Regions from separate parts of the Planococcus dechangensis genome, predicted to be linked through region 3. Evidence: riboswitches for the same ligand, from Rfam matches in the RefSeq annotation. Region 3 holds a riboswitch; each other region holds the start of a gene.
The links. A riboswitch is a leader RNA that binds a small molecule or an ion and turns the genes downstream of it on or off. The one in region 3 is predicted to bind thiamine pyrophosphate.
Positions count from the first base shown of each region.

Region 1: another riboswitch for thiamine pyrophosphate. It lies ahead of ACFO5U_RS04855 (YkoF family thiamine/hydroxymethylpyrimidine-binding protein); the one in region 3 lies ahead of tenA (thiaminase II).
Region 2: another riboswitch for thiamine pyrophosphate. It lies ahead of ACFO5U_RS10070 (lipoate--protein ligase family protein); the one in region 3 lies ahead of tenA (thiaminase II).

Region 1 covers NZ_JBHSGL010000005.1:356,938-365,049, forward strand. The annotation lists gene citZ (citrate synthase) at 449-1,567, shown strand; gene ACFO5U_RS04845 (protein adenylyltransferase SelO) at 1,730-3,190, shown strand; gene ACFO5U_RS04850 (hypothetical protein) at 3,301-3,501, opposite strand; TPP riboswitch at 3,678-3,782, shown strand; gene ACFO5U_RS04855 (YkoF family thiamine/hydroxymethylpyrimidine-binding protein) at 3,869-4,468, shown strand; gene ACFO5U_RS04860 (ECF transporter S component) at 4,461-5,042, shown strand; gene ACFO5U_RS04865 (ABC transporter ATP-binding protein) at 5,008-6,465, shown strand; gene ACFO5U_RS04870 (energy-coupling factor transporter transmembrane component T family protein) at 6,446-7,201, shown strand; gene ACFO5U_RS04875 (sporulation protein) at 7,290-7,712, opposite strand; gene ACFO5U_RS04880 (AI-2E family transporter) at 7,766-8,112, opposite strand, start outside.
Region 2 covers NZ_JBHSGL010000005.1:1,401,748-1,409,859, forward strand. The annotation lists gene ACFO5U_RS10040 (methionine ABC transporter permease) at 1-297, shown strand, start outside; gene ACFO5U_RS10045 (MetQ/NlpA family ABC transporter substrate-binding protein) at 382-1,215, shown strand; gene ACFO5U_RS10050 (M20 family metallopeptidase) at 1,236-2,441, shown strand; gene pepT (peptidase T) at 2,529-3,746, shown strand; gene ACFO5U_RS10060 (DUF4825 domain-containing protein) at 3,827-4,339, opposite strand; gene lipA (lipoyl synthase) at 4,383-5,327, opposite strand; gene ACFO5U_RS10070 (lipoate--protein ligase family protein) at 5,324-6,202, opposite strand; TPP riboswitch at 6,251-6,357, opposite strand; gene ACFO5U_RS10075 (hypothetical protein) at 6,657-6,887, shown strand; gene ACFO5U_RS10080 (pyridoxamine 5'-phosphate oxidase family protein) at 6,952-7,374, shown strand; gene ACFO5U_RS10085 (RrF2 family transcriptional regulator) at 7,404-7,838, opposite strand; gene hmpA (NO-inducible flavohemoprotein) at 8,054-8,112, shown strand, end outside.
Region 3 covers NZ_JBHSGL010000005.1:1,185,225-1,193,336, reverse strand. The annotation lists gene ACFO5U_RS09160 (acyltransferase family protein) at 1-276, shown strand, start outside; gene ACFO5U_RS09155 (S1C family serine protease) at 469-1,569, shown strand; gene ACFO5U_RS09150 (AI-2E family transporter) at 2,550-3,632, shown strand; TPP riboswitch at 4,319-4,420, shown strand; gene tenA (thiaminase II) at 4,508-5,197, shown strand; gene thiM (hydroxyethylthiazole kinase) at 5,190-5,951, shown strand; gene thiD (bifunctional hydroxymethylpyrimidine kinase/phosphomethylpyrimidine kinase) at 5,941-6,819, shown strand; gene thiE (thiamine phosphate synthase) at 6,764-7,411, shown strand; gene thiW (energy coupling factor transporter S component ThiW) at 7,408-7,896, shown strand; gene ACFO5U_RS09120 (TetR/AcrR family transcriptional regulator) at 8,051-8,112, shown strand, end outside.

The sequences.
Region 1 (8,112 bases), 830 kb from region 3:
CATCTTTTTACAATCGCCTAATGTTTGACAATATTTATCTATTCACAATCATTATAGGAAACTTCCTTTCAAGATTACAAGCGAGAACATATTCCAGAATCACAGAAAAACCGAATATATCCAAGGAAGTTTGTTCAGAAACTGTCTTAGCCGCACATATTCAGGCTTTTCATTATTTATCTCACCATCACGCCGGTCCCCATAGAAAAAAAGCTCTTTGACTCACCTATTTCTCTTCTTTATCCTGTTTTTTCGTGTTTCACGTATTTAGCGCCGATAAATCAGAACGTTCCTGTAAAATTACGTAATAATCAGTCAAATCGAATTTGGCGATGCCGGACGCTTTCTTTTTTTCAATACCCATGAAAGCGCTTTAACAAAACTGTGGCACAATTTCGGATGGCTGCATTGAAATTAATCGAATGAGATCCAAAAAGGAGAGGTTCATATGACTGAAACAACAAAAGGTTTAGAAGGTGTAGTCGCCACACAATCGGCGATCAGCTCGATCATCGATGATACACTTACATACGTCGGCTACGATATCGATGACTTGGCGGATAACGCCAGTTTCGAAGAAGTGATCTATCTTCTATGGCATCAGCGTTTGCCGAAAGCGGACGAACTGGCCGAGTTGAAACAGCAGCTTGCCGACAACATGGCGGTGCCGCAAGCGGTGCTCGACCACTTTAAGACATACGACATCAAACACGTCCATCCGATGGCGGCACTGCGTACAGCTGTGTCGATGCTCGGCCTATTCGACGAAGAAGCCGAAGTGATGGAACCCGCGGCAAACTACCGCAAAGCGATCAAGATCCAGGCGAAGATCTCGACGCTGGTGACGGCATTCGGCCGCATCCGCGCCGGCAAAGAGCCGATTCAACCGAAATCGGACTTGAGCTTCGCGGCGAACTTCCTGAATATGCTGTCCGGCGAACTGCCGGAAGACATCGAAGTCGAAGCATTCAACAAAGCGCTCGTCTTGCATGCCGACCACGAACTGAACGCTTCGACGTTCACGGCACGCGTAGCCGTTGCGACCTTGTCTGACGTCTACTCCGGTGTGACGGCAGCCATCGGCGCCTTGAAAGGCCCGCTTCACGGAGGCGCCAACGAGCAAGTGATGAAGATGCTCACAGAGATTGGGTCGGTCGACAACGTCGAGCCGTACATCACGGAAAAGCTGGCCAACAAAGAAAAAATCATGGGCTTCGGCCACCGCGTCTACCGCAAGGGCGACCCGCGAGCCAAGCATTTGCGCGAAATGTCGCAAAAGCTGACCGAACTGCGCGGCGAACCGAAATGGTACGAGATGTCCATCAAGATCGACGAGCTCGTCACGGGTGCCAAACCGCTTCCGCCGAACGTCGATTTCTACTCGGCATCGGTCTACCATTCCTTGAACATCGAGCATGACCTGTTCACGCCGATCTTCGCGGTATCGCGTGCGTCAGGCTGGCTCGCGCATATTTTGGAGCAATATTCCGACAACCGCCTGATCCGCCCACGTGCCGAGTATATCGGGCCGGGCATGCAAACTTATGTACCAGTAGAACAGCGCTAACTCCACCTGATATCGCTTGAGCCGAAACCCGTCATAGGGGATCCGGCTCAAGTTTTTTATTTCCAGCTTATTAATCCCCTTTCCTTGTTTCCCGGTTTTTCAACGCGGTATAATGACACCAAAGGACAAAGCTCCAACCAGCTTACGACAGGAGGCGCTCTCATGAAGACGCAAAGCTCGAACAGCGGATGGAATCTGCGCAACACCTATGCACAACTTCCGAAAACATTATATGCACCAATGCAAGCCAACCCCGTCGCATCTCCTCAACTGCTTATGTTAAACGAGGAGCTTGCCGTCTCACTTGGGTTTGACACGGACAAACTCCGGACATCAGAGGCGCTGCAGATTTTTGCGGGCAACCAATTTCCCGATGGAAGCCTCCCTCTTGCACAAGCCTATGCCGGACATCAATTCGGCCAATTCACGATGCTTGGCGACGGTCGGGCTATTTTAATCGGAGAACAGCAAACACCGACTGGCGAATTATTCGATATCCAGTTAAAAGGCGCAGGCCTCACTCCGTTTTCACGCGGCGGTGACGGACGGGCGGCAGTAGGCCCGATGCTGCGGGAATATATTATCAGTGAAGGCATGCACGCACTCGGAATTCCCACCAGCCGCAGCCTGGCTGTGGTGTTGACAGGCGAAAAGATCCAGCGGCACTCGGCAGAGCCCGGCGCCATTTTAACGCGCGTTGCATCAAGCCATATTCGGGTCGGCACTTTTCAATACACCGCAAAATACCGATCGGTAGACGATTTACGCGCACTTGCGGATTACACGATCCAACGGCATTTCCCCGATATTCAGGACAATGATTATATCGAGTTATTCCGCCGCGCCGCGAAAAAACAAGCGGCACTTATCGCTAAATGGCAACTCAGCGGATTTGTCCATGGCGTCATGAACACCGACAATATGGCCATCAGCGGCGAAACGATCGATTATGGCCCTTGTGCATTTTTAGATCATTACGATGCACAGGCGGTATTTAGTTCCATTGATGCAGGCGGCCGCTATGCCTACCGCAACCAGCCATTGATTGGCGGATGGAACTTAGCGCGCTTTGCAGAATCCCTATTTCCTTTGCTCGATGATATGCCAGAACAGCAGGCACTTTCTGTTATGCAACAGTCTTTAGAAGAATATGTTATTCAGCAAAAAGACTATTTCGAAAAAGGCATGCGTGAGAAGCTTGGCTTATTCACGGAACAACCGGAAGATGCAAAGTTGATCAATGAATTGCTCGATCTGATGCAAAGTACACACGCAGACTACACCAATACGTTCCGTGCACTCACATTCGACGAAGTGACAGAACCGAATTTAACGGGGGCAGCATTCGACAACTGGCGCGAGAAATGGACGGCCCGTCAACAGCAGGAAGGCCGTTCGGCAAATGACAGCCTGGATTTGATGAAGAGCCGAAACCCGGCAGTCATTCCAAGGAACCATCGGGTTGAAGCTGCGATTGCCGCAGCTGAACAAGGGGATTACAGCGTCACTGAAAAATTATTGTCAATACTTAAGAACCCTTATGCCCATTCAGCTGAACAACAAGATTTCGCGGCACCTCCGCCCCCTTCAACACCGCCTTACCGCACATTTTGCGGCACATAAAAAGCTCTGCGGGAAAACTCGCAGAGCTTTTTTCTTCACATCGTTATTCACTTTAATATCTATTCATTTTTATTCATGAATAAAATTATTCAATTGAATAATTATTCAAATCACAACTCTGTAACGCTTACCATTTTCACTTCGCTCATTCTGAATTGGAAAAAGGTGTTTTTTTCGCCAGTGAATTCCAACATGCTGTCAGAGTCCAGTCCACTAGCTGCTTCTTTCGGGCTTCCGGCTTCGACAACGATTGCTGCTTCTACTCCGCTCCCTAAATGATAAACGACGCGGTACTTTTTAGTTTGTGCCATGATTGGTTTCCTCCTAAAAATAAGTGACTCTTCTTCTTTACCCGCTCCCGCAGTGAATATGCTTATTAGGCGACAAGTTCACTGGATTGCCAAAAAATCAAAAAGCCTTTACTTCATGGAGCCATTGCTCTAGACTAGAGCCATCGGGTCAACCCGACACTAAAAAAGCATAGCGTTTTCTGCACTAGGGGTGCATATTTTGCTGAGATGAGAGCTTTTGCTCCGATCCCTTATGACTCGAACAGGTTAGGACCTGCGTGAGGAAGTGTAGTGACTTTCCAAAACAAAACCTTTTAATGATTTGGGACAGTGGCTGCATCTTCACGGATGCGGCTTTTTTTGTGCACATTTTTAGGAGGAATTTTTTATGGAACCCATTTTTTGCGGCACGAGCCCCATTGTCGGCTTTCGTTTTTCGATGCATCCGATGAGCGACAACTTTATCCGAATTCTTAAAACTGCCTTGGCCGAGACGGATACATCGAATGTCTGGATGCAAACGGATGATGTGTCGACTGTCATACGCGGCAAACAGCATCATGTTTTCAATGTCGCCAAGGCACTGGTGCTGCATGCAGCGAAAACAAAAGAGCATATTGCGCTATCCGGTACATTTTCAATCGGCTGTCCAGGAGATTCGGCTGGAGACAATTATTTAGAAGTCGAAGACGAACTGGCAAATACCGATCCTGCTTCTCAATATGTATCGTCTCAATTTGCGCTTTATCCAATGAATAACCCGGACTATATGGCGGTCATCTATCGGGAAGTTGAACGCGCAAAAGCACACGGGGTCTGGAACGATTCGATGCATTACGCAAGCGGCATCCACGGCGACATTCATGAGGTATTCAAGTTCTATGAAGAAAGTTTCACCCAAGCCCGCACCGACGAACACCCTCACCTCGTCATGACGGTCTCGATGAGCATCAACAGCCCTTCGCATATAGGTGGCCAGCATGCTTAAATCATGGAAATTAAAGGAAATCGTCCTCATGTCCTTGTTCGGTGTCGTCTTCGGCATTATTTATTTGGTGTTTCTCCACATTGGCAATATTTGGGCCGGCGTCATCGGCCCGCTCGCTTATGAATGGATGTTTGGCATCTGGTTTATCGTTTCGATCATCTGCATGTACATCATCCGCAAACCCGGAGCTGCCCTCTTGCCGGAAACTTTGGCTGCGACCATTGAAGTGATGCTTGGCAACGCGGTCGGCCCGCGCCTCATTTTATCCGGCATTATCCAAGGCCTGGGCGCGGAAGCCGCCTTCGCACTGACGCGCTACCGTCATTTCCATATCGGGGTTTTGATGCTTGCTGGCGCTTTAGCTGGTGTGTTCAGTTTTGTCTATGGCTATTTTCTATCCGGCTATGCGGCGCTTGATCCATCGTTTGTCGCGCTAATGTTCACATTGCGAGTGATGAGCGGCGCTATCATTGCGGGAATCGGCGGGAAATACATCGCGGATGGCTTGCTTGCAACCGGCTCGCTGAGGGGTTATGCAATTGCCCGGACGGAAAAGAGCGATGCCGGTGCGTAGCCAAGCTTTTGCACTGGAAGATTACAGCTTCTGCTATCCAGATACTCAACAGGCGACTTTAAACCATTTAACATTATCCATCGAACAAGGCCAGCGTGTCGTCATCACAGGACCGAGCGGATGCGGAAAATCGTCCTTGCTTTATTTATTGAACCGATTGTACCCAGCAAATTGCGACGGCATCGTGTCGGGCTCACTCGATATATACGGCAAACAGTCCGATCGTTATGAAGCGGGGGAAATCAACAAAACGATCGCCACCGTTTTTCAGGATCCGGACGCCCAGTTTTGCATGCCGACAGTGGAAGAAGAACTGGCCTTCACTTTGGAAAATCTTCATACACCGCGTGAAGACATGCAATATCGCATTGATGCCATCTTATCGAAGACAGGGTTAGTGGAATATCGAAAACGTATCATCCAAACTTTATCAGGCGGATGGAAGCAACGTGTTGCGACAGCCTGTGCATTGATTATGGAACCGAAATGTTTGCTTTTGGATGAACCGCTCACTCATTTGGACCCTGTCACTGCAATGGAATTCGTGTCATGGCTCGATGCTTTACAGGCCGAGCATCAGCTCACTGTCGTCGCTATCGAACATAAACTGGAGCTATGGGGTGCTTTTTTCGACCGTGAAATCGCGCTGACAAAGGATGGCACCATCGGCAAGGACGCAGCATTCGACGCAAAATCGCCGACTTTTTTCACACGGCGCAAACGCTCGATTCGTCAAGACACATTATTAGCCGCAGAGCAATTGACAGTTTCAAAAAATGGGATCCGGCTGATCAGCGACATCTCTCTGGCACTGATAAGCGGTCAAGTCACGGTCGTTGCTGGCCCGAACGGCAGCGGCAAGTCGACTTTATTGAAAGCATTGTGCGGCATTTACAAACCTTTTACAGGGTCTCTGCGAGGAAAGCCGGCAGGTTACGTGCCGCAATCTCCAGAGCAATTGTTTCTCACGACAACCGTGGAGGACGAATTGGCCTTTTCCGGCAAATCGTCGCCCGCAGAAATCAAGCGGTTGCTGGACGGTCTTTTCCTTCAGCAAATCGCTTACGCCCATCCATTCTCTATTAGCCACGGCCAAAAGCGCCGCGTCGCAACAGGTGCGATGGTGGCCGATAAACGCAAAGTACTGCTGCTCGATGAACCGACTGCAGGACAGGACGAACAATCGTTGAAAGAACTTTATGAACTTATCGATGCTCACGCTCAGGAGGGCTGCGCTATTGTGATCGTCACACATGACATGAATTTTGCCTCGAGCGTTGCTGATTCCATCCTACTCATGAAAGCCGGGTCACTGACGGGCATATTTGATCCGGCATTGCTGTGGGGAAATGATGAATTATTGCAAGAGCACCGCCTGCTCGCGCCGAAAGGAACAAAAGCTTATGCGCCAGCTTTTGCATAATATGAATCCGTCGTTGAAGTTTCTGGCAGTAACGGTGTCTATGATTGTGTTGGCGTTTTTCTTCAATCCATGGACACCGCTGTTGTTTCTCCTTAGCGTGATTGTTTTGCAATTATTGTTCAGCCGCATCAACTGGAAACTTTGGACGTTGTTCATGCTGCCGTTTTTCTTTGGCGCTTTCGGCTATTTCTGGACCACTTTGGCATTCGGTGCAGATACCGGCGGACCGGTTTTGTGGAGCTACGGATTTATCGAAATAACCGAACAAAATTGGGTACATGCCTGGTCACTTTCACTGCGTGTGTTGGCTTTTTCCAGTTTATCCTTATTGTTCGCCTTGACGACGGATCCTGTGCGTTTTATCCAAAGTTTGATGCAGCAGTGCAAACTGTCTCCGAAGCTTGCTTATAGCATAATGGTCAGCTATCAGTTTTTACCGGTGTTGAAAACAGAATTGGAACAAATCCAGCAAGCACACCGTTTACGGGGAGCCGAAATCGACAAGCATTGGTGGAACCGCCTAGCTGCCTTACGGCGTCTGTTCATTCCCATTCTCGCCGGCGCTGTGCGTAAAGCAGAGCGAGCAGCATTCGCTATGGAAGCGCGTGGATTTACCGGGGAGCCGCGAAGCTCTTTTTACGAGGAACTGTCGATTACCCGCTCCGATTATGTAATGACTGGGAGCATCGCCGTGATATTGGCGCTTTGCTGCAGCATTGGCGTGCTTGTTTTCTAATAGCAAAACCCGTCTATAGACTGCAACTTTCGTGCAGTCATAGGACGGTTTTTGTTTACATAATAAAATTATGAAAAAATCGGGAACCTTAAGAGTTTCCGATTTTTCCGTATGTGATTTCGTCTTCATCTTGCACATTGACGCCGTTTTTCACATGGACAACCGTCCGCAAGATCAACTTGGCATTCGGATTTTCCAGCTCCCAGCGTTCGTCCGGTACGATTTCAAACTGCTGCATCACTGTATTTTTTGATTTGACAGAGCCGGCAAATTCAAGGCTTTGCTTTGCTACCGGTGTTTCATAGAAATCGAAATCGCTGTCTTCCCGGTAATCTTCTACTAAGCGGAGTACTAGCAACTCGATATACTCGATTTCCTGGTCTCCGCTGCCTCCGTCCAAATAGACCGTGCCGTTCAAGGTCTCTCCTTCTTCCAAATGCGGCCTTTCCACTACCGTATCCACTTTAATCGAACCGATGCCGATCGAAGATAAAAAATCTTTGAATTTCATATAATTCGATACCCCCAGCTTAAGATAATTTTCCATTGCATGAAATCACGATGTTAAAGTTCAGTGTAATCGAATTGCTTGTCCAAATCCGTCTCATAGCGATTATAGCGCCGTTTGAACAGTTTATACAAATGGCTGACAATAACACGCAGCAACGCATACATCGGGATGCCTAGAATGACACCGACGACCCCGAACAAGGAGCCAGCCGTCAACAACACGAAAATAATCGTTACCGGATGGATGTACATCGTTTTTCCCATCACTTGAGGAGAAATCAAATTGCCTTCCACAAGCTGTACAACGGTCCAGACGATCGCCAGTTTTACCAGCATGAATGGTGATGTGACGAGTGCGATAATTGCAGCCGGAGTTATGGCGATCGCCGGCCCGATATACG
Region 2 (8,112 bases), 220 kb from region 3:
ATCGAAGCGGCCCAGGCAATGGGGGCATCACCAGGGCAAATCATTTTCCGCTTTCTTATTCCGGAAGCACTCAGCTCGCTTGTCCTGGCTCTGACCATAGCTATCGTCGGTTTGATCGGTGCCTCCGCTATGGCTGGTGCTATCGGCGGCGGTGGGCTCGGAGACTTGGCCATCACTTACGGCTACCAACGCTTCGACACCATGGTCATGTTCTTGACGGTTGCAATACTCGTCGTACTCGTCCAAGGTGTCCAATCACTCGGCAACTTGATGTCACGCCGTGTGCGTCGCAGTTGAACCGAAAACATCAATAACATCATTACTGAATATATTTTAATCCCTTTCTAACCATAAACTTAAAACCCACTGGAGGATTTCATTATGAAAAAAATTACAGCTCTTTTTGCAACAGCCGGCTTAGCTACTCTACTCACCGCATGCGGAGGCGACGATTCCGCCGACGGCACTACTACCGTCACACTCGGCATCAGCGGTTCGGATACAACCATTTGGGATTATGTCGGTGACAAGGCCGCTAAAGAAGGCATCGAACTCGACATCATCACGTTCTCGGATTATGTGGCACCGAACTTGGCACTTGCTGAAGGCGAACTTGACTTGAACGCCTTCCAAACGATTTCTTATTTCGATGAATTTGTCGAAGAACATAATGTCGACATCGTGCCGATCGGCTCTACCGTCATCGCACCGATGGGCTTGTACTCCGAAAAGTACGAATCGATCGATGAACTTCCGGACGGCGCACAGATTGCAATGCCGAATGAAGCGACCAATATGGGCCGCGCGTTGCTCTTGCTCGATGAAGCAGGACTCATCACCTTATCTGAAGATGCCGGTTTAACAGGAACGGCTCAAGACATCATCGACAACCCGAAAAACATTGAAATCATGCCGATGACTTCCGGCCATACCCCACGCGCCATGGCGGATGTCGAAGCATCTATCATCAATAACGGCGTCGCGATCGATGCCGGCTTGAATCCATCGGAAGACCCGATTGCACGCGAAAGCGACACTGCAAAACCGTATATCAACTTGATCGCCGCACAAGCAGGGCAAGAAGATAACGAAGCCTATCAGCGCATCGTCGAACTATACCAAGAAGAAGATACTGCTGAATTTGTCGTCGAGTACTCAAAAGGCGCGCAAATCCCTACTTTCGTTTCTGTTGAAGAGCTAGTCGATTATCAATGATCCACTAAGGAGGAAATCAAATGACCATTATTACCGAAGCACGCGAAACGATTACCGAGTCGGTTGATAATAATCGAGCCCAGTATTTGCGCATCAGCCACGCCATCCATGAAAACCCGGAAATCGGCAACGAGGAAGTGTTTGCCAGCGGATTGCTAACCGGATTGCTAGAAGAAGCGGGATTCCAAGTTGAAGAAGGCGTCGCTGGCCATCACACGGCTTTTTTCGCCAGCTTCACAAGCAATCAGCCTGGGCCGACCATCGCGTTTCTCGCTGAGTACGACGCCTTGCCTGGGATTGGGCATGCATGTGGCCATAATATTATCGGCACGACGAGCGTTGCGGCAGCCATTGCGCTGAGTAAGACCTTGGATGCCACCGGGGGGCGCGTCGTCGTTCTCGGCACCCCTGCTGAAGAAGGTGGACCGAACGGCAGCGCTAAAGGGAGCTTCGTCAAACATGGATTGCTCAAGGGAATCGACGCTGCACTCATGCTGCACCCTTCCGGAAATTCGGCTGTCACCGGCCCGTCGCTCGCTGTCGATCCGCTTAGCTTTCACTTTTACGGCAAGCCTGCACATGCTGCCGGTTCTCCAGAAAAAGGCATCAATGCGCTTGATGCCGTGCTTCAGCTCTTTAATGGCATCAATGCCCTGCGCCAGCAATTGCCTGATGATGCGCGCGTGCACGGCATCATCACACACGGGGGCGACGCACCGAACATCATTCCGGAATATGCTTCTGCCCGCTTTTATATCCGCGGAAATTCCTGGAAAAAGACGGCCGATACCGCCACTAAAATCCGTGCGATTGCACAAGGTGCCGCTCTTGCGACTGGTGCGCGCGTCGAAATCGAACGCTTTCAAAACGAAGTGAAAGATCTGGTCGTGACCCCGGCACTCGATGAAATCGTCAAAACAGAACTTGAGACATTAGGCGAAGAAGTAGCCGCATCGCGCATTTCCGGACTCGGATCCACAGATGCCGGCAACATCAGCTACGAAGTCCCGACAGCACATGGCTATATCAAAATCGGTCCTGAGAGCTTGATCGCACACACCGAAGAATTCCGTGAAGCCGCCCGATCAAAAGCCGGGAACGAAGCACTCATTAAAGGCGCCAAAGCATTGGCAAATACAGCCTACCGCTTGCTTACGGAAGCTTCACTGCTCGATGCAGTCAAACAAGCCCACCAGCAAGCTTTATCAGCTAAACAGCAAGACTGACCAAAACAGCGCTCTGGCGCTGTTTTTTCTATATATTCCGAATTTCGTGGTAAAATGAAAACATTACATATTATAGGAGGCAATAAAATGATCGAAACTTTGATCGAACGCTTGGTCCGTTATGCAAAAATCGACACACAGTCTGATTTCGAAAATGAAGCAACCCCTTCTACACCTGGTCAATGGGATCTAGTGCATGAACTGGAAAAGGAAATGAAGGCAATCGGCCTCGAAGAAGTTGAAGTGGACAAACATGGGTATTTGTTCGGCACTTTGCCAGCCACGACGGAAGAACAACGCCCCGTCATCGGATTTTTGGCGCATGTTGACACCGCTACTGATTTCACCGGTAAAGGCGTTAATCCCCAGCGCATCGACAAATACGACGGAACGGATATTGCACTCAACGACAAAGTGACGATGAAAACTGCCGATTTCCCTGCATTGCAAAATTATATCGGCCACACTTTGATTACGACGGACGGCACGACTTTGCTTGGTGCCGATAACAAAGCTGGCATTGCAGAGATCATGACAGCGATGGAATATTTAATCGAGCATCCCGAAATCGAACATGGCAAAATCCGCGTTGGCTTTACACCCGATGAAGAAATCGGGCGCGGACCGCATAAATTCGATGTTGCGCGTTTCGGTGCCGATTATGCCTATACGATGGACGGCGGTCCCATTGGCGAGCTGCAATATGAAAGCTTTAATGCAGCCAGCGCCAAACTGACCGTCCACGGAACGAGCGTGCACCCCGGTTCTGCCAAAGACAAGATGGTCAACGCCATTACCGTCGCCTCCCGCTTCCAAGCTGAAATGCCACAAGATGCCGTACCGGAAAAAACGGAAGGCTACGCAGGCTTTATCCATTTGAATAATTTCAACGGCTCTGTCGAAGAAACTGTGCTGCAATATATTATCCGGGATTTTGACAAGGAGCAGTTCGAAGCGAAAAAGCACCATATGCAGCAGGTAGCTGCCCAATTGCAGGAAGAATTCGGTGAAGAGACAATCGACCTCGACATTGCCGATCAATATTACAATATGCGCGAAAAAATCGAACCGGTCATGGAAATCGTCGATCAGGTAGAACAAGCGATGAAGTCACTCGGCATCCAAGCGGATATTATCCCGGTGCGCGGCGGGACGGACGGTTCCCAATTATCGTATATGGGCTTACCGACACCGAATATCTTTACCGGCGGTGAAAATTACCACGGCAAATTCGAATTCATCTCCGCACAAAACATGGAAAAAGCGACACAAGTGATTGTCGAAGTAGCAAAAACAGCAAAGTAACCCTTTTTCTGCAAAAATTTTCGGCTGATTCCACATCAATAAAAAACGCAGCGGCCACAAATGCCGCTGCGTTTCCTATTTTATTGCTGATTCGGTGATTTCAATAACAGTTCATCAAGCTTTTTTTCTTTCTCAAAAGACGATTTCAAGAGTTCTTTCAGTCCGTCTTCCTCATTAATTCCGGCTAATTCTACTCCGTACCATTCTTCTAATTGCTCTCTCGTCAATCGGTACTGCTTCATGTCTGACCCAGTGTCAAAGTCAAATTGAATCCAGTCCACATTGTCGATAAGCGTAAACAAATACGTAGCATTGTAGACAGCGGTTTCTTTGTGCGATAAGGAAGACTCAGACCAATCATAAGCTAGGATAATTCCATAAGGCTGTTGTTTCGTTTCAAGTTTAATTCCTGTAAAGTGTTCTGTCCCCGGCAGATGGATAACGGTATTGACGATAGCGCTGTTATTTCCTACCGATGCCCCTTCATATCGGAAGAGATCCGGTTCATCTGCCTCAGACACTGGAGTGCATGCGCTGAAAAAGAGCAGCAGAAAGGGTAATAGCAGTGCTGCTACAGCCTTCTTCTCCAACATGCTCACCACCTTCTCCCAAAAGAAATTTCCATGCACCTTCTTGTTAGAATTCGATCCGGTCAATTTTTGCCCCTGTTGATTCAACGCCTTTCATGTATTTGATGCGGCGCTGAACGGAGGTTTCGTTCACTTGCTCATCTGCATGATACGACGAACGCACCATCGGGCCGGCTTCACAATGCTTGAAGCCTTTCGCGAGTGCGATTTCTTTCAATTCGGCAAATTCATCCGGGTGGTAATAGCGTTCGACATCCAAATGCTTGAGCGTCGGCTGCAAATACTGGCCAATAGTCATGATGTCGACTTTGTGCGCCAGAAGATCGTCCATTGCTTCAATAATCTCTTCTTTCGTTTCGCCAAGCCCTACCATGATGCTCGATTTTGTTGGCACGTGAGGCGCAATTTCTTTGACGCGCAGCAATAATTCCAGCGAACGGTCATAAGTGGCTCTTGCACGGACTCGCTTCGTCAGGCGGCGAACCGTTTCGATATTATGGTTGAAAATATCCGGTTCACTGCTCATCAGCATATGCAGGCTCTCGTAATCGCCTTTCATATCGGACGGCAAAATTTCGACGGTTGTTTCCGGCATTTTCCGGTGGATGGCACGCACTGTTTCAGCAAATACCGCTGCCCCTCCATCTTTCAAGTCATCACGTGCCACCGCTGTAACGACGACATGCTTCAAGTTCATGATTTCCGTAGACTCTGCTACACGTTCTGGTTCGCCGAGGTCCAATTCATTCGGCAGGCCGGTTTTGACCGCACAGAAACGGCAAGCCCGCGTACATGTGTCGCCAAGGATCATGAAAGTGGCTGTACGCCGCTCGCTCCAACATTCGTGGATGTTCGGGCATTTAGCTTCTTCACAGACCGTATTCAAATTCTTTTCGCGCATCAATTTCTTCAAGTCATTATAAGTTTCGTTCGTGTTCAATTTCACTTTCAACCATTCGGGTTTCCGTTCACGCTGCTTTGTTTTCGTCATCGCATAAGCTCCCCTTTCTCTTCTCGCCTAAAGTTCCATTCCTCACTCGCGTACTTCATTTCAAGCATGCACACCTCTTCAAGCAGCTCCGGCGGCGGCTCAAACTTTTCCAACCTGATATTCAGTCCTGTTTCGAACCCGCTCTTAAACGCCGCCTGCACTTTGTTGAAGTCTGCCGGCTCTTCCATCAAATCGTTGATCGCCACTGCGCGACTTCGGAACGCGTTGCGCGCCCTTTCCTTTACCGCGCTATTCGGATAAACAAACAGTTCGAACAAATTCGCTTCATCAAGCGACAGCGGAATTGATCCATGCTGCAAAATGATGCCTTGCTTTCTTGTCTGGGCGCTGCCTGCCGCTTTTTTCCCCGCCACCGTCAGTTCGTGCCAAGAAGGCTCTTCAAAGCACACCGCTGAAGATTCTTTTTGGCGTTTCGTCTCTGCCGCGAGTTCTGCTTGAATCCCTAAGTTCCTGTAGCCTTCAAGCAATCCTCGTGAAATAACCAAATACGCTTCTTTCACTGATTTCGGCATGGATGGATGCTGTTCCGGAATCACTACGCTGTACGTCAGCTCGTGATCATGCAGGACGGCTTTTCCACCAGTCTGTCTCCTAACTAAAGGAATGCCTAATTTTGCTGCTGCTTCAAGATCGATGCTGCCGTTCAGTTTCTGGAAAAAGCCGACTGAAATCCCTGCCGGTGCCCAACTGTAAAATCGCAGGACGGGCGGCATGCCGGTTCTACGCTGCCAATTCATAATTGCTTCATCCATCGCCATATTGTAAGCTGGCGAGCACGGTCCTGATTCGATATAGCTCCATGTTTCTTCCAAGCGTCTCGTCTCCTCTCCGCTTATGCATACTCCCGAATCCATAAAAAAACACCGCAATCCCATGGGGAAAGCGGTGTATGCAGACAATAGGAAGCATACGCACCACTTCCCTACGCTGGCATGGTCCAGATCAGGTTCAAGGAGTCCAAGCATTCGCTCGTCTCAGCCAGTCAATTCCGGCTCCCCCAGTGGTCAGCTATGTATTATTCTCTACGAGCTTATCATTCCTTCCAAGAAATCTCAATATACAAAATAGTATTTTTTCACTTTCATCACATTTTTCACAAGTGCCCTCAGTTAAATAATTTTTTGAATAGCAAAGAAGTCAAGACAGCACTTACCTACAGAAATAAAGTCCATATACTTTTCGCTCGCTTGCCTTATTGAACCGTTCGCTTTTCGTATGCTCATTCGTTTTTCCGAGCAGACCTCAATGTTTTAAAGCATCGCGATTAAGGAATAGATAGACAAGAACGTTAAAGGAGAGGTGCTAATTATGGCAGAAAAAAACCATTTTAACGAAAAAGACCGAAAAACCCGCGATGGGGCAGCAATGGACAACCCGGAAGGTATCAAAACAGACAAAAAAACATTGAATGAAATGCACGAAGAGGAAATGAACGTCGACGCTATCCCATTGGAAGACTTGAAACAGGATATGCAAGATGAGAAAAAGCCTCGGGATACGAAAGATAGTTCATCAAGCGACGAAAAATATCCAGATTAATTTCACCGCGGAATCAAACTCCGCGATTTATTATGTAACCACCAAAAGCAAAGGAGAGATTGCAATGGCACAACAAGAACTGAAAAAAGCTGCACTCCAAATACTCGAGGACAGCATGATCGGCACATTGGCAACCATCAAAGACAATAAACCACATTCACGTTATATGACTTTTTTCAACGATGAATTCACTTTGTATACAGCTACAAGCAAACAAACACAAAAAGTGGAGGAACTAGAGAAAAATCCGAACGCCCACATCCTGCTTGGCTATGAAGGCGAAGGCGTTGGCGACAGTTTCTTAGAAATCGAAGGGCAAATGTCACTGCGCGATGACCGGGAAATGATCGATAAAGTATGGAATGAACATCTCCGCGGATGGTTTGAAGGCCCGGATGATCCAAACCTAATCATTCTAGCTATTACGCCAGCACGCGTCCGTTTGATGAACCGCAAAGGAAAAGATCCCCAAACAATTGAACTGTAAACGAAAAGCCTCCGGTATCGGAGGCTTTTTTACGTGCGCAAAAGGTCACGCAACCCTTCTTTATTAAATAGAAGATCCTGCAAAGTGTATTCGTCCAAAACGGCTAAGTATGCATTCAATGCTTTGCCCAATACTCCGCGCAATCCACAAATCGGAGAAATCGGGCATGTATTGCCTTCCGGGTTGAAGCATTCCACCAAATGGAAATCTTCTTCCATTTGGCGTACAACAGCCCCGACATTGATATTCTCAGGGCGATCCGCTAAGCGAATGCCGCCTCCGCGTCCCCGTACGGTTTCGATAAAACCAGCTTTTCCAAGTTCGAACGTCACTTTCATCAAATGATTTTTGGATATATGATAGGCATCGGATATTTCCTGGATGGTTGTCAGTTTACCATTATCTTTTGTGCCCAAGTAAATGAGCACACGCAATGAGTAATCCGTATACATCGTTAATCTCATCGTTCTCACCTTCCCTGAACATCCATTATACTCGCCGCCTTAATTTCTGAAAAGTAAACGCCTCTACACATTTCAAGCTTTTCAGGGAGAAATTCCATGTGTGACTTTTCTGTGAAAATAAATGTGTCCAAATTTTAAAGATGTATTTTAAATATATCTTTAAACCGTTCTCAGGAGTATAGTGAAACTATAGAAAACAAAAGGAGAGATTGACTATGTTATCCGAACAAACAAGAACAATCGTCAAATCCACCGCCCCTGTATTAGCTGAACA
Region 3 (8,112 bases):
TTAAGCTGCGTCAGCGAAAACGCAGATGCGCCGGAAAACTGCAAAGCGAAACAACAAGACATCATCCGTGATCCGAGCCCGTTAAGCACGGTCGACTATATCCCGGAAACGGCTACGACGATTGACTTGACAGAGTATTTCTGTGACGGTGAGTATTGCCATTACGTTATTGGAAACATCGTCACCCATTTCGACAGCAATCATCTGACGGCCACGTTCTCGAGAACATTTGCACCGATCTTTGAGAGGCCGATTCTAAAAGCTTTGGACCAATAATCAAAAACTGTCTTGCATATCCGTTATTGCGGTATCCAAGACAGTTTTTTTCGGTTTGGAATTTCATTAGGGAAAATCCGGAGAATTCTGTTTGAAACTGCCGTTACAGCGCTACAACGGTTAATGTAAGCGTTCCTTTTTCTGTTAGTAGTTGCTATAATGAACACACATTAACGGAAACGGGTTGAGTCTATGGAAAAATGGATGAAGCAGTGGTTCCTGGTCTTGTTGGCCGCATTGTTCCTCGCAGCTTGCGGAACGACGGTCACGGAGACGGAATCCGAGCAAGCCGAATCGCCTGTCGACACGGCAGCGCAGGAAAAAGCGGTCATGATCGCCAGTGCCAAAACCCATGTGTATACGATTTATACTGATTTTGAGCAGGGCTCAGGCTTTTTGTTCAACGACCAAGGGGACATTCTGACAAACGCCCATGTCGTGAAGGATGCCACATTTATCTCGCTCGTCAATAGCGATGGGCAAGAGTTCGCGGGCAAGGTCATCGGCATCTCGGTCGAAAAAGACCTCGCCCTTGTACGAGTGGAAGATCTTGCAGGTAAAGAGCCGCTCGAACAAGAACAGGGCCCGGTCGAGGCGGGTACGCCGGTCATCGCGATCGGCAGCCCGGAAAATGAGGCGAACACGGCGACCGAAGGGGAAATCACCCAGACCGGCGTCGATTTCTCGGAAGTGTTTGTTTATGAGGATCTGTATGAAATGAACGCACTTATCAAACGCGGATCAAGCGGTGGCCCATTGATTGATGCGACGACAGGCAAAGTGCTCGGTGTCAATTCGGTCATGCTCGAAGACAACCCCGAGATCGGATACGCCATTCCGTTGTATACAAAAATGGAACTATTGGAAGGCTGGGCGGCGAATCCACAGCCTTTCCCAGAAGAACAATTGGTCGAGCCTTCAGTGCGCGATGCGTATTTCGACGAGGCGCTGCTGTCGAGTTTCGTGGAAGCGTATTATGATTTGTTGCCGTATTCGATGAATGATCCGGAGCTCAATTATTATTCCTCATATTTGGTTCCAGAAAGCGATGCGGTCGGGGCGGTGGACAGCGTCATTGAGGAATATAGTGAAGTCGGCCGCGTCTTCGATTCAGTCGTGCCGGAGATCACCTCGGTGGAAATAGCGGGAGATGCAGCGTATGTCGAGGCAGGCGCCGTGTTTCATTATCATGAGGCAGACGGAGAGACCGGCACTTTCGACCATCGCCGCCGCTACACGATTATCATTGACGAGTACGGGGATTACCAGATCGAGGATGTGGAAGTACAGTAGAGGGCCTTCATTTATGGAGGTTCTTTTTTTGTGTGTTTTTTAAACCGGCTTGTGCTAATAGACTGTGCTGCAGAGGCATGCTTCTGTGGGGGATAGCTTTTTTCTACAGCTAATGAAATAAGCAAACAAGCAAAAACGTCTTAGTTTTTTTATCTTAAAATAGCTAGCGCTATTAGACTACGCTGCACGGGCACGCTTGCCGGGGGGCGGGTGTTGAGCCAATGTGCGGCAAAGAGCGCCGCACATTTGTCTCGCCAGTCCGCGCGGTCCCCCAGGCGTCGGCCACTTTCGCTCCGTCTCTAGGTTTAGACAGGTAAAGAATTTTTCTGTTCGCTGAAATTAGCATGTGTAGAAGCATCACCTCTCAGATCGGGAACGATCCGAAGAGTTTGCATGTGTCCTTTCTCTGCTTTTAAAAACGAAGTATCTTTAGGGAAGCGATTCCCCAATTAGCGGATGAAACTTACAAAGAAAGCTCAGCATTAACTGACTAGTGTCAAAGAAAAAGCAAAGCCGCCTAGCGCTCACGGGTGAGCCAATGCAATAAGACAGGCGCTCTTGCTGGCTTCCTGCAAGAGGCCATCCCAAAGCAAGGCGGCGAATCTCTATGCGATGCCGGAACGAACCATATTCAAATTTTTACATGTTAATTCCAGCTCATCAGACTTCGATAAGATTCCAAGGAAGTGATCCCCTGCGAAATGCAATCTCCAAGCACGGCGGCGGAACCAAATGTGATATCCGAAAAAACACCATCCAAAGATCCGAACGAAAGTTCTGACTCGTGGCATCGCGATTATGATCTTCGGAAAAGATTTCCCCATTATCAGATAGGTTTTATTTTAAAGGGGTTTTATGCGTTAAAGTATAACTAGTAATAGAGAAAGAATTTAGCTAACCAATCTCTTTTTCTAGCAAAGAGAAATAGAACTCAATATGGATGGAACAAAGACATTGAGTTAGTTGAAAGGAGTATGGAAATGCCAAAGACGAAATGGTTTCGTTTTCTTATGTATGTTCTTGTGATTTTTGCCATCATCAATCTGGCCGTACGTGTGCCATTTGTGTTTTATCCGATTGGCGTGGCTTTCTCCACACTTATGCCGATCATCATCATTGGCGGGATCTTGTTTTATATTTTCCGGCCATTGGTCAAGCTTTTATCCAGAAAAATGCCGCGGGTCGTCTCGATTCTCATCATTTTTGCAGCTTTCATCGGATTATTGGTCGGTTTTTCATTATGGATTGGCCCGCTGATTTTCCGCCAGATTCAAGCTTTAATAGAGAATTTCCCAACGATTGTTAGGGAAGTTCAGAACCAAGCAAATGCAGCGCTATCCAGTCAATGGTGGAGCTATATTCAGGAACAGGATTTTTTGCCTGACGTGAATCCGGACGTGATAGCTGGGAATTTCAGAAATACACTGACTGGCATCGGTTCTAACATCCTTAGCTTTACAGGTGTGCTGATCAGTGCGCTCACTTCATTGATCGTTGTCCCATTTGTGCTGTTCTTTTTACTGAAAGACGGCGACAGATTGCCAGCTAGCTTCCTCCGCCTGCTGCCGCAAGATTCAAGAGAAGAAGGAGCCAAAATCCTGCACGACATGGACGAGAACCTCAGCGCCTATATCCAAGGCCAAGCGATCGTCAGTTTGTTTGTCGGCGTGTTTTGTTTTATCGCTTATCTGATACTCGGCGTCGACTACGCCATCATCTTGGCACTTGTAGCGACCGTCACGAACGTCATCCCGTTCTTAGGCCCAGTGATCGGGGCAATTCCGGCTGTGGTTGTGGCGTTTTTCCAAGATCCGATTCTTGCCTTGTGGGTGCTGATCGCCATCGTGATCATCCAACAAGTGGAAAGCAATTTGATCTCGCCAAACGTCATGGGAAAGAAGCTCTCGGTTCATCCCGTCACCATCATTTTCCTATTGTATATAGGGGGCAATTTGGCCGGACTCGTCGGCATGATCCTGGTCATCCCAACATACGCAGTAGGCAAAGCCATCGTTCAAAACCTATACCGCCTAGTGCGCCTGCGTTATCCCGCGATGCGGTGAACAACGAAACAAAAGCCCTGTCAAAAGCAGGGCTTTTTTTGTGGCCATAATTAACACCCACACAACTTCTATAGGGAAGTGATTCCCCAATCAGTAGACGAAATCTACAAAGAAAGCACAGCTTTAACTATCTAGCATCAAAGAAAAAGAAAAGCCGCCTAGCGTAAACGGGTGAGCCGATGCCATAAGACAGGCGTATTTTCTGGCTTATGGCAAGAGGCCATCCCAAAGCCAGGCGGCGATACACTATGTGACACCATAAAAATCAGCAACACATATACACATGCAAGTTCTAACTCACTGCCTCCTGATCCTATTCTAGGGAAGCGATTCCCCAACCGGTGGACGAAACCTTTAAAGAAAGCTCGACCTTAACTGGCTAGTCTCAAAGAAAACGAAAAGCCGACTAGCGATAAGGGTGAGCCGAAGCAATGAGACAAGTGGTTTTCTTGGCTCATTGCGAAAGGCCATCCCAAAGCCAGGCGGCGACACTAAATATGACGTCAGTAAAACCAGCGACACATGTACACATACATCTTCTAACACATTGCATTCTAATCCTAGTCCAGAGAAGCGATTCCCCAACCAGTGCAAGAAAACTATAGAAGCATTACGTCCATCAAATTCACAAAGTTTTGAATTCGTCCGCCAGCTATGATATAGTAATCCCGACAACAACTAAATATCGCTACCACTAGGGGAGCCATTACTGGCTGAGACGAGCATCGCTCGGACCCTTTGAACCTGATCTGGATTATACCAGCGTAGGGAAGTGGGCGAGTCGTGAGCTTTCTCAAATTTCCAGCTGACCTCTACCGCCGCTTCCCTACCTAGGGAAGCGGTGTTTTATTTTGCCCCAAAAAGGAGAGAGCGACATGACATTTTGTGAAGAACTACGCTTGGAATGTGCAGATTTATGGAACGCAAGCTTTGAACACCCTTTCGTCAAAGGCATTGCCAAAGGGGACTTGCCGCTCGACGTTTTCAAATTTTACGTCATGCAAGACGCTTATTACCTGACCCATTTCGCCAAAGTGCAGGCGCTCGGCGCAGTCAAGGCGACAGACCTCGCCACGACCCAATCATTCGCGCACCACGCCGAACAAACCTGTGCTGCGGAGATGGCGCTTCACGAATCATTCATGGAATTGCTCGGCGTCACCGACGAAGACTGGGCAGTATTCGAACCATCTCCTCACGCTTATGCGTACGTCTCCCATATGTACCGCTCCGCTGAAGGCGATCTGGCTGACGTGCTCGCGGCGATACTGCCATGCTACTGGCTGTATTATGAAATCGGCGAACGCTTGAAAGACGCCACACCGGAAGAGCCGATTTTCCAGCGTTGGATCGGCACTTACGGCTCGGAATGGTTCGGCGAACTCGTGAATGAACAAATCGAGCGCATGAACCAATTGGCTGAAGGCTTGCCCGAAGCGCGCCGCAAAGAATTGAAGACGCGCTTTATGAGAAGCAGCTATTACGAATGGCAGTTCTGGCAACAAGCGTGGACGATGGAAAGCTGGGAGCTGCCATCAAGAGAGGAGAGTGTGCGCCATGCTTAGGGAATTACGCATCCAAAAACCGTTGATCCACTGCATCACCAATCACGTCGTCTCCAACTTTCAGGCAAACGGGCTGCTCGCATTCGGCGTGTCTCCCGTGATGGGCGACGAGGAACTGGAAGTCGCAGAACTGACCGGTCACGCGGATGCCTTGTCACTCAATATCGGCACGATCACGGAGCGCTCCTTGAAAAGCATGCTCATCGCTGGAAATGCCGCCATGGAAAAAGGTATTCCGATCGTTTTGGACCCGGTCGGCGCGGGCGCGACCAGCTACCGATTGGAAGCGGTGAAACATTTACTCGAACAATTGGACATTACTCTTTTACGTTGCAACGCTGGCGAACTGGCGGCCATAGCAGGAGCGGACTGGCAAGCGCGAGGCGTCGATGCTGGCGAGGGCGAAGGGGATATTGCAGAACTCGCTAAACATGTGGCGTTTACGTACAACACGCTCGTCGCCGTGACCGGAAGAGTCGATATCGTGACAGACGGCGAAAGGATGGAATGGATCACCGCTGGGCATTCCTTGATGGCGTCGGTCACCGGCATGGGTTGTCTGCTGAGTGCAGTGCTCGCGGCCTTTCTGACCGACCGTGAAGAACAGCCGGTGGAAGCTGTCGCCAAAGGCTTGCAGTATTACGGAAATGCAGGTGAACGCGCTGCGAAAATAGCCCTATCGCCTGGCACTTTTCAGATGACGTTTTTGGATGAACTGTCAAAACAACAGGAGGCGGCTTTACATGAACGCTAAACCACAAGTATTGACCATCGCCGGATCGGATTCTGGCGGCGGTGCCGGCATTCAGGCAGATTTGAAAACCTTCCAAGAGCTCGGTACATTCGGTTGTTCGGTCTTGACGGCGGTCACAGCGCAAAACACGACCGGCGTTCACGGCATTTACCCGATGGACCAGCAGGCAGTCAAACAACAAATCGATGCCATCGGAACTGATTTCGATATTCGTGCCGTAAAAACCGGCATGCTATTCGACGCAAATCTCATAGAAGAAGTGACACAAGGAATCAAGCGCTATCATTGGGGAAATCTCGTCATCGATCCCGTCATGATCGCCAAAGGCGGCGCTTCCTTGCTCCAACAAGAAGCGGTCGAGGCCATCAAACATTCGCTCATCCCGCTAGCCGCACTCATCACACCGAACATTCCGGAAGCGGAAGTCTTGAGCGGCATCCAAATCATAGACACGGAGTCACGCAAGCAGGCGGCCGAAGCGATTTTACAGCTCGGCGCGGGAGCGGTCATCATTAAAGGCGGCCATAGCACCGACCCTGACGTTGCAGAAGACTTTTATTTGGACCAAGACGGCATGATGCTGTTCCTGCGCTCGGAACGGCTGGCGACAAAAGAGACTCACGGCACAGGCTGTACGTTTTCCGCCGCACTGACTGCGGAACTCGGAAAAGGCCGGACGATGGAAGAGGCGCTATTTACCGCCAAGGAATTTATCCAAGCGGCGCTCGCCCATCCGCTCGGGATCGGCAGCGGCCACGGCCCGACCCATCATGCCGCTTATCGTGAATCTAAGGAAAAGGAGGTAGTTCACCTTGTTCGACAATCCAGCGATTTATTTTCTAATGGGTACGCCCAACGCCGGTACTAAAGATCCACTCGCGTTGCTTGAACAAGCACTCGAAGGCGGCATCACGCATTTTCAGCTGCGTGAAAAAGGCGAAGGCGCTTTATCCGGCTCAGCACTCGAAGATTTCGCGGCAGCGTGCAAAAAATTATGCAAAGCTTATGACGTGCCGTTTTTCGTCAACGATGATGTAGATCTCGCGTGCACCGTCGAGGCAGACGGCATTCATATCGGCCAGGAAGACATGGACTGCGGCGCGGTGAGAAAACGCATCGGCTATTCGATGGCACTCGGCGTGTCGGTTCATTCCGTCAAGGAAGCGAACCAGGCGCTCTCTTGCGGTGCGACTTACCTCGGCATGGGGCCGGTATACGGCACCCGTTCCAAAGCGGACGCCAAACCGGCAGCGGGCGTCAGTGAAATCCGCAAAGTAAAAGCGCAATATCCACATGTGCCGATCATCGGAATCGGCGGCATCGAACCGCATAATGCAGACGCCGTCTGGCAAGCTGGCGCATCCGGCATCGCGGTCATTTCGTCGATCGCGGAAGCGGATGATGTCATGGGGCAAATTCAACGTTTTCAAGGCTCAATCCCCGGGAGGCGTGTCGGATGAATACAAAAAAATTGGTCCTGATGGCGATGTTCGTCGCAATCGCTGTCGCCGGTTCCGCCTTTATTTGGTTTCCGGCGGGCATTGCCCGTGCGTATCCTGTACAGCACGCCATCAACGTCATCGCTGCCGTCGCGTTCGGCCCGGGCCCGGCAGTTGTCATCGCCATGTTGACCGGTTTGGTGCGCGTGCTGACCGGTACCGGTTCTTTGCTGGCATTTCCGGGAGGCATGATCGGAGCTTTGCTTGCTGGTTTGCTGTATCAATATAGCGGGCGCATCGGCTTCGCCGCAGCCGGTGAAATCATCGGCACCGGCATCATCGCTTCACTCGTCGCCGTCCCATATGCGCGCATTTTGATGGGCACGGAAGTCGGCGCATTGTTCTTCATGCCGCCGTTTCTCGTCTCGAGCATCAGCGGCGCGATACTGGGCGTCGTGTTGATGTACCGTTTGGAGAAAACTAGGGCAGGAAAACTAGTAGCATAGCGCAAAAAAAGTCCGGCTCATAGAGTCGGCTTTTTTTGTTTTGTATTTGGTGCATGAGACGGGGCAAGGAGAATAGTGTATCGGTCTAACCACTTATAACTTGAACCGAGAAAACTATTATAGTATTATTAGTTTTCGTAGAGGGGGTTTATTTATGAAATCGAGAATTATGCAAGCATTTATCGAAGAAACCCGAAATAACGGCATAAAATTTAC